Regions from separate parts of the Anoxynatronum sibiricum genome, predicted to be linked through region 1. Evidence: riboswitches for the same ligand, from Rfam matches in the RefSeq annotation. Region 1 holds a riboswitch; the other holds the start of a gene.

Region 1 (4,404 bases):
TGCTGCGCTGATTAAACCCATCTATTTCCTATATTTCATCGATACCGTGGTGCTGGCGGTCCTTTGCCTGCGAAAGCAGTTGAAAATGAACCGAAGAGAAAAGCGTTACAATTTAGTGTATGTACTACTTTTACTGCCGCTGATTTTCGGCATGGGGATTACTTTTTGCACGCTTGAAGAACGTACGGAAGGCCACCTGACACCCTTGAACCTGGGTATGCTGAACTATCACCTGGTGGATGTGATTCAACTTTTCAAGCCGGCAACGGTAGACCCTCAACTGGCGGAGGAAGCTGTTTCAGCAATTGTTCAGGAAGCAGACGAGCGTCGATTCAAGGGGCTGCTGGAGGGGAGAAATGTTTTTGTCATACAGGCAGAGTCACTGCAGACGTTTGTTATGGAACATCCTCTGGCAGGGCAGGAAATTACACCAGTGTTGAATCAGCTTGTTCAGGAAGACAGTATCTATTTCTCGCGATTCTATGAACAGGCTGGGTGGGGTAACACATCAGACGCCGAGTTTGTGAGTCACAACAGTTTTTATCCCTCAACGAAAACCTTCAGCTATCGGGCCTACGAGAACAATGCTTTCTATTCACTGCCACATCACTTAAAAAAGCAGGGCTACACCACCATGGTCTTTCATGGGAACGACCCGTCCTTCTGGAACCGTGAAAACGCTTATAAAGGTCAGGGTATTGACCATTTTTATGCCAGTGAAGACTTTGAGATGAACGACCTCATAGGTATGGGACTCAGTGACCGGCAGTTGTTTCAACAATCCATTACTGTCATCAAACAGATACCAGAACCTTTTTATGCCTTTTACATTACGCTGACTTCACACCACCCTTTTGTGATGCCTGATGAACTGCAAAAGCTGGAAATGAGCGCTGATTATGAAGACACTGTTTTGGGACACTATTTGCAGTCAGTTCACTATCTGGATGAGGAGATCGGACGTTTTATCCAGCGCTTAAAATCAGAAGGACTTTATGATAATGCTGCCATTATCATCTATGGTGACCATCAGGGTCTTGACATGCGAAATGAAGAAGCCAACGATTTGGTGAGCCACTTTATTCGACGACCCTACGAAGAAGATGAAATGTTTCGGGTGCCTCTCATCATTCACATTCCCGGCAGCGGTCTGGCGGAGACTGTCGAGACTGCCGGAGGACAAATAGACTTTTTTCCCACTATTGCCAATTTGGCAGGAGTTCCTTTGCATCCAAATCGTGTGATGGGAAAAGACCTGCTGAATATCATGGAAGGGTTTGTGGCAAAGCAGGTTCATGTGGCTGCGGGCTCGTTCATTGATAACGAAAAAGTGTTTATCATGTCGTCGGATGGGCTTTATGATAATAGCCGTGCCTGGAGACTGGGCACTGGAGAACCAGTAGCGCTGGAAAAGTGTCGGGATAATTATGAACGTGCACTGGCAGAAATCACTCTTTCAGAGTACATCCTCCAAAATGATTTGATTCCACGGGTGCAGGAGGCAGGGCTGGAAGGCATCCTGGATGAAATTCGCCAGGCATTGCAGCTGGAAGAGATGCCTGTTGAATAGATGGAAATGGACGCTCGAGTCGGGTTGAATCAAGTGCATCCCTTGACTTAACCTGCGAAGAGCAGTATAATTAAAAGGCACAAGTGAAAACGGGGAGCTGAGACAGACTCGGCTGAGAGGGAACTATCTTGTTCCGACCCGCAACCTGATCTGGATAATGCCAGCGGAGGGATCAATACGATTATTGAAACCCTGTAACCTCCGTGGCTACAGGTTTTTTTATGTTTTGGACCGGATCACGCCTCAAAAAACATCAACAGGAGGAACAGCCAAATGAAGTATCAACACAACCGCATAAAGAGCAAAGAAAGAAACGGCATGAGTTTTCCGGGATGGGCCACGGCATTGCTCATCGCAAGCCTTATGATTGCGGGGGCCATGACCGGTTGTCAGTCACCACCAGTCTCCGACAGCGGAGTGTCAGGTGAGCCGCTGCGAGCTGTCACGCTGGTGCTGGACTGGGTGCCCAATACCAATCACACTGGGTTTTACAGCGCCGTATCCATGGGATATTTTGCCGAAGAGGGTCTGGAGGTGGAGATCATTCAGCCCACTCACGGAGGCAGTGCTGACTTAATTGCAGCCGGCCAGGGTGAGTTTGGCATCAGCTATCAGGAACAGGTGACTTATGCCCGCACCGCTGCTGATCCATTGCCCATAAAGGCCATTGCCGCCATTATCCAGCATAACACCTCTGGATTTGCTTCGCCGGCATCCAAAAACATCGAGCATCCTGGAGATTTTGAAGGAAAGACCTATGGAGGTTGGGGTTCACCGGTGGAAGAAGCCATGCTGCAAGCACTGATGACCAGTGATGGTGGTGATTTTTCTCAGGTGGAAATGATGAGCATCGGAACAGCTGATTTTTTTGATGCCGTTGAAAACCACGTTGATTTCACCTGGATTTACTATGGGTGGGATGGGATTGCCGCTGAACTGCGAGATTACGACATCAATTTCATTCTTCTGCAGGATTATGTGCCGGCACTGAATTTTTATACACCAGCATTGATTACCAGCGAAAAGCTTATCGATGAAGATCCTGAGCTGGTGCAAGCTTTTCTCAGGGCGTCTGCCAGAGGATATCAATTTGCAATACAACAACCGGAAGCAGCAGCAGCACATTTGCTGGCCGCAGTCCCTGAGCTGGATGAAGCGATGGTGGTGGCCAGCCAGCAGTACCTTGCGCAGCAGTATCAGGCTGATGCCCCCCGCTGGGGAGAAATGAAGCTGTCGGTCTGGGAAGATTATGCCCACTGGATGTTTCAGCAGGGATTGCTGGAAAACCAGTTGGACGCATCTGCAGCCTTTACCAACGCCTATCTGCCTGAAGCGGGTGATATCAAATGACCTTTTTCAACAGTATCGCCAACGAATATGACCAGTGGTACACAACACCCATGGGTAGTTTGGTGGACCAGGTTGAAACTGATTTGGCCATGAAGCTGTTTCCCCTTCAGCCAGGGATGAAGGTACTGGATGCCGGGTGTGGTACCGGAAACTTCAGCCTGAAACTGGCACAACAGGGAGTGGTGGTTACGGGAATAGATATGTCTCCCGAAATGCTTGCTTATGCCCGGGAAAAAGCCAAGGTCGCCGATTTTGAGATTCCATTTGTTGAAATGGACATGTACCAACTTGATTATTCGGATCAGACCTTCGATGGTGTCTTCTCCATGGCGGCTTTTGAATTCATTCGCGAACCTGAAAGAGCACTGAAAGAATTATTTCGGGTATTGAAGCCCGGCGGTATTTTGCTGGTGGGCACCATTAACCGGGAGAGTGCCTGGGGAGAATTATATACTTCTCCTGACTTTCAAAAAAACACCGTTTTTAAGCATGCTTCGTTTAAGTCATTGGATGACATGAAGGCATGGGAGCCAAACCAACTGGTGAAGACCGGTAGCTGTCTGTTTCTTCCGCCGGATACACCAGATGATCAGTGGACTCTGGAACAGGAAGACCAATTCCGGCAACACAATAGAGGAGGATTTATATGTGCGCTCTGGCAAAAACGGTGACAGGTACCTGCCAGTTGGCCTTTTTGCCACTGGAAACAACCAGTTCCGACGCCGCTGTTGAGCAGGTGCTTCAAATTATTGAATCCAGCGGCCTTGAAGCAGAAGTGGGGCCGGTATCCACCCTGATCAGGGGTGATGCGGAAGCATTGTGTGCATTAATCCAACGCATTTATAAAACCATGGACGATTCCCAGGTGCGGTTCTCCATGAATCTGTTGATTTCCAACAAATGCGGCTGTCGCCGCTAAAGACAGACCGGGACCTTACCATAACATGGACAGGGTTCCGGTTTTGTGGTATAAGAAAGAAGAGAATTGACTGCACAGGCAGTGAGTATACATTTGGGGTTGAAGCACTATGGAATCGGCTCATCAGCATTTTTTATGGCGGGAAACCAGTGGGGTTACATATGGGTATTTTCCGGCATTTGAAGCAACAGGAATAGTGAATCACGGGTTCAGCACACGTCTGGGTGGTGTCAGCACCGGCTCTTATGAAACCATGAATCTTGCCTATAACAGCGGTGATCATCCCGACCATGTCACAGAAAACTACAGGCGATTCACAGGTGCATTGGGTGTTAATTGGCACCTGGCTGTTTTGACTCATCAAACACACGAAACTTGTGTTCGTCAGGTCACCAGACAAGATGTAGGCAAAGGGTTGGCCCAAAAAAGAGATTACAGCCATGTGGATGCACTGATCACCAATGAACCGGGAATTCCGTTAATGACTTTTCATGCTGACTGTGTCCCCCTGTACATTTTGGATCCGGTGAATAGAGCCATTGGGTTGGGGCACGCAGGATGGCGG
Region 2 (4,404 bases), on a different contig from region 1:
GCTGTTATTCCCAGGTATCCTGTGAACAGCATCACCGGAACCGCAGCGCCAATGGAGATTTTCAGTGAACGGCGGATCGCCACTGTGTTTCTGGCGGCGTACATACGCTGCCAGTACCCCTGGTGAAACAGATTAGCCACCATGACTGCAATGCACAAAGTAAGGCCGAACTCGATTCCAACAGCGTTATGAAGTCGAAACAGCTGGGGAGCCCCCCCTCTGCTGACTTGTGTCATTTGACCAATACCACCTAAAGCATGTATTGTCCCCACTCCCACAATCAAGAGAAACACTCCCATGAGGCCCATTTGAATCATGTCGGTAAACATGGAGGCTCGCAAACCGCCATAAGCAGTGTAAATCATGGTACCGATTCCCACTATCAGGGCAGTGGTCAAGAGGGGCACCCCAGCCGCTTCTTTCATGACCAGTGCAATGGCCGTCAGCTCAGCCACCAAGTGAACCAGCATGTAAAAAATAGCCAGTCCCACCGTTAACCGTTGCATCCATGGCCCATACCGCTGCCGGGCATAATCGGTGAGGGTGCTTCCCTCCGGAAGGTAGTCCCTTATACGGGGGCCCACTTCCATCAGAATCAGATACAAGCCTGCCAGCCCCATTGAATATCCCACAATGCTGCTGAGTCCTCCAATGGCCCCTGCTTCAGGCGGTGTAAAGAGAATGAAAACGCCTAAAAAAGAAGCCAGAAAGGTGGAAAAAAGCATGCCTGTATCAGTGGTTCCTCTGGCCGTTATAAAATCCTCGGCTGTTGACCGGTGCCGCCCACTGTACCAAACCCCCAACGCCGTGAACAGACTCACCACCATCACCAGTCCTGTTACAATCAATTCCTGTGAAAAAATCATAGCTGCTTCCTCCCATTGATGACGCTCTCTTGATGGCACTCAAACCCGTTAGATTGACTGATCACACAGAAAAATACCGGATATTGGCGGATGCCGCCATGGATTCTTCGGTGAGCTGGTGGATTTCATCAATCAGCTTCACTTTAAAGGTACCTGGCAATTGTCCTCCTTCACCAGCCGCTGCCTTTTCTCCCGCCAGCGACATCGCCAAAAGTCCGGCCACAGTCCCTTTAAAAGGATTTTCAGCCGCGCCGCAAAAACCGGCAATCACCGCTCCTGCCATGCAGCCGGCACCGGTGATTTTAGTGAGCATCTGCGTGCCATTTTGGATGACCGCCACCTGTGTGCCGTCTGTCACCACATCCTGTATCCCTGTTGCAGCCACCACACACTGCCACTTTTGTGCAAGGGATACGCAGGCTTCCACAGCATCTTCCCCATTGTCAACGGAATCAACGCCTCTCACCTGAGTTTCAATACCTGCCAGTGATTTAATCTCTCCCAGATTTCCCTTCACCACCTGAATGGGATACTGGCTGCGCAGTTCCTCAAGGTAGTCGATGCGGCTGGGAATAGCGCCGCAGCCTACAGGATCAAGTACCACAGGAATTTCTTTTTCTGCAGCTCCCCGCAATGCCTCTTGAATGGCCTGCCGCTGTTCCGGTGTCAGGGTGCCTATATTGCAGTATACCGCTGCTGACAACCGGCTGAAATCATAGGCCTCCCGGGCCACTTCACACATGGCCGGAGAGGCTCCGCAGGCCAGCAGCACATTGGCACAGTCGTTAATGGTCACATAGTTGGTAATGGCCTGTACCAGTGGTGTCTTGCTTCGAGTTGCTGTTAAAATGCCCTTCACGTTCATAGATCATCGACCTCCTGTAATTTTTTTCGCGTTCAGGCTTCCCTGTGTCCCGCCGAAGGGCACTAAAAAAACTTCCCCATGATATGAGGAAGTTCATCAGTTCATCGAGCACTCATCTGTTAACCAACCGCCAACAGCCTCAGTGAGGCTTCGGTGATATGACTAGTGACATGATCGAATCGACAGCTTCCTACGGTGGGATAATCCACATCAGGTTCAAGGGTAATGAACGAGTTCATTTCTCAGCCTTTTCAGGCACCCCTGCTGTAACGCTATGCTTTTATCTGTTTCATTGTAGCATTCCCACATCCTTCTGTCAAAGAGATGCCTGCCCTTTTATTTCAACTGACGGCAACTCTGCCGAATCACCAGTGTCGGGTTCAGGGTTTGTTGAATGCATGGCTGCTTCAATGGCGCTGTTCCGCCCTTCAACCGTTCCATCAGCATGGCAGCTGCCAGCGTTGAAATGGCTTCCCGGGGCTGATGGATGGTGGTTAGCTCTGGTGTTGTCATAAAGCCTTCCCGCACATCGTCATAGCCGATGACACTGTAGTCTTCTGGCACTTCAATCCCCTGTTCCTGAAGGCCCTTGATAAACCCCAGCGCTGCCTGGTCGGCATGAAAAAAAATCCCGCTGGTTTCCTCCAATAGTTTTTCTGCTTCCTGTGCCAGCTCTTTGCCGGCTTCCCATGTGAGTTCCTCCACCAACAACAGATGGGCGGCTGCCATGCTGCCACCCAGACTGGAAAGCCCCTCCTGAAAGCCCTTCAGGCGATGGGTAAACTCTCTTTCACCGGCATAATGGGCGGCAGTGACACAGGCCAGGTGCCGATGCCCCAGAGAAGCCAGGTATTCTCCTGCCAACCGGCCTCCCCGGTAATTGTCATGATGCACCCAATGAACCGATGGTTCCTCCAGTGCCCAGTGGGGTACCAAATGATAAAAAATGGCAGGAACACCCTCTTCTTCCAGGGCCGTCACCGTTTCCCGGCTCATGGTGGAGGAAGCAATGAGCAGCCCGTCCACCTTTCCCTGTCGAACCAATCGCAGGGCATGACTTTCCTGATGCTGAGGATTTTCATCATAGGCAACAATGCAATCCTTTTGATTCTTTCCCAACATGACCCTGATTTGCTGCAGCAGTTCATCCAGAAAAAGGCTGGTTTCACTCACCTGGCAATAGGGCACGATAACGCCTATGGTGTCTGTTCGATTGCTGCAGAGCCCCCGGGCATTTTGATTGGGTACATAGTTCATTTCTGCTGCGATGCGTTGCACCCGCTGCCGGGTTTCTGCCGATACCAACGGACTGTTATGAAGACATCGGGATACGGTGGGATGACTGACACCGGCTCTTTTGGCAATGTCTTTGATGGTCACCTTCATCTGCATACCCCCTCACCTGTTTCATCGCTTTCTGCGTTTTCAAATGCTTTTCTCAACTGCCCTGCTGCCTGTTGTCGTCGCCACAGTAAAATGGATGTGGCCAACAGCCAGCTGATCCCCGCGCCTGCCAGCAAAATCACCGGCAGTCCGCTGACACCCACCTGTTCCATGGTGTTTCCAGTGATACGGGGGGCCAATACGCCTCCCATGGCCAGAAAAGTAAAGACCACAGAGGTGGCACTGCCCACCGACTGGGGAAAGGCGTCCGAGATCAACACAACAATCACCGGAAAAACCCCTGCCAGGAGCAGCCCCATCAGCGGCAGCATCAGCAGGGTGATCGCCGGCGAGGGCACCAGCGCCCAAAAGGCTGTCACCGCTGCATAGCATGCCAGGGCACCCGCCAAATAGCGCTCATAGCCCACGCTATCAGCCACCCGTCCTGCAAAGCCTCTTCCGATGGTGAAGGCAATCCAAAATACCGCGGGAATCAAGGTGAAGGAAATCCATTGATGATTGCCTGCCTGAAACCAGTACTCACTGATCCATGCACCCACAGTCTGTTCAGTCAGTGGGTAAATGAATGCCAGCAGACCAATGAGCAGCAGAAGTCCACTAAGTCTGACTGGCTGCTGACTGCCCCCGGCTGCCTTTTCAGGAAAAGGGATCACCAGCAGCAAGCCCTGCATCAGTGCCACCATTCCAAGACATATACCGTAAGACAATCGCCAGTTTCCCAATGTGACGGTCCATGTGGCCAGTAAGGGTGCCATCACTGCTCCCAGGCCAAAAAACAGGTTCAGATAGCCCACTTCCTTTCCTTTTCCCCGGGTGGCCATGGTAGCCATGGTCACACTGGCGCCTGTCTGATAGAGTCCAAAACCACTGCCGGTAATGGTCAGTCCTGCTAAAAACCAGGAAAAATCCGAAGCAGCCACCACCATGGCAAATCCTGCCGCCCACAAAAATCCTCCCAGCAGCAATACTATTTTTCGACTCAGCCGATCCATGATAAAAATCCCGGCAAACATGGAAGCCAACAGGCCTGTTGAAAAACCAGACATGGCACTGCCCGCCTGCTGAAAAGTGATTTGAAAGGTGCTCCGGATCTCAGGCAGCAATGCCGCCAACTGACTTCCAGAAATTCCCATAATCAAAAAAGATAAAAACAGAAACAGTTTTAGTGGTGTGTAAGTGTTGGTGGTGTTTGATGGATGCACTCTTCATCGACTCCTTTTCTGATGCCATAACCCTTTTACCTCTTGGCATTCCTCTCAGATGTTCACG

What was found. Region 1 has a riboswitch for thiamine pyrophosphate ahead of AAIG11_RS01195 (ABC transporter substrate-binding protein). Riboswitches for the same ligand answer to the same signal wherever they lie in the genome.
Region 2: another riboswitch for thiamine pyrophosphate. It lies ahead of thiM (hydroxyethylthiazole kinase); the one in region 1 lies ahead of AAIG11_RS01195 (ABC transporter substrate-binding protein).

What each region holds. Positions count from the first base shown of each region.
Region 1 is NZ_JBCITM010000001.1:272,731-277,134, forward strand. It holds gene AAIG11_RS01190 (LTA synthase family protein) at 1-1,570, shown strand, start outside; TPP riboswitch at 1,650-1,757, shown strand; gene AAIG11_RS01195 (ABC transporter substrate-binding protein) at 1,844-2,920, shown strand; gene AAIG11_RS01200 (class I SAM-dependent methyltransferase) at 2,917-3,591, shown strand; gene AAIG11_RS01205 (YkoF family thiamine/hydroxymethylpyrimidine-binding protein) at 3,567-3,839, shown strand; gene pgeF (peptidoglycan editing factor PgeF) at 3,949-4,404, shown strand, end outside.
Region 2 is NZ_JBCITM010000004.1:137,671-142,074, reverse strand. It holds gene AAIG11_RS05780 (sodium:solute symporter family transporter) at 1-866, opposite strand, end outside; gene thiM (hydroxyethylthiazole kinase) at 928-1,731, opposite strand; TPP riboswitch at 1,902-2,004, opposite strand; gene AAIG11_RS05770 (LacI family DNA-binding transcriptional regulator) at 2,068-3,117, opposite strand; gene AAIG11_RS05765 (MFS transporter) at 3,114-4,337, opposite strand.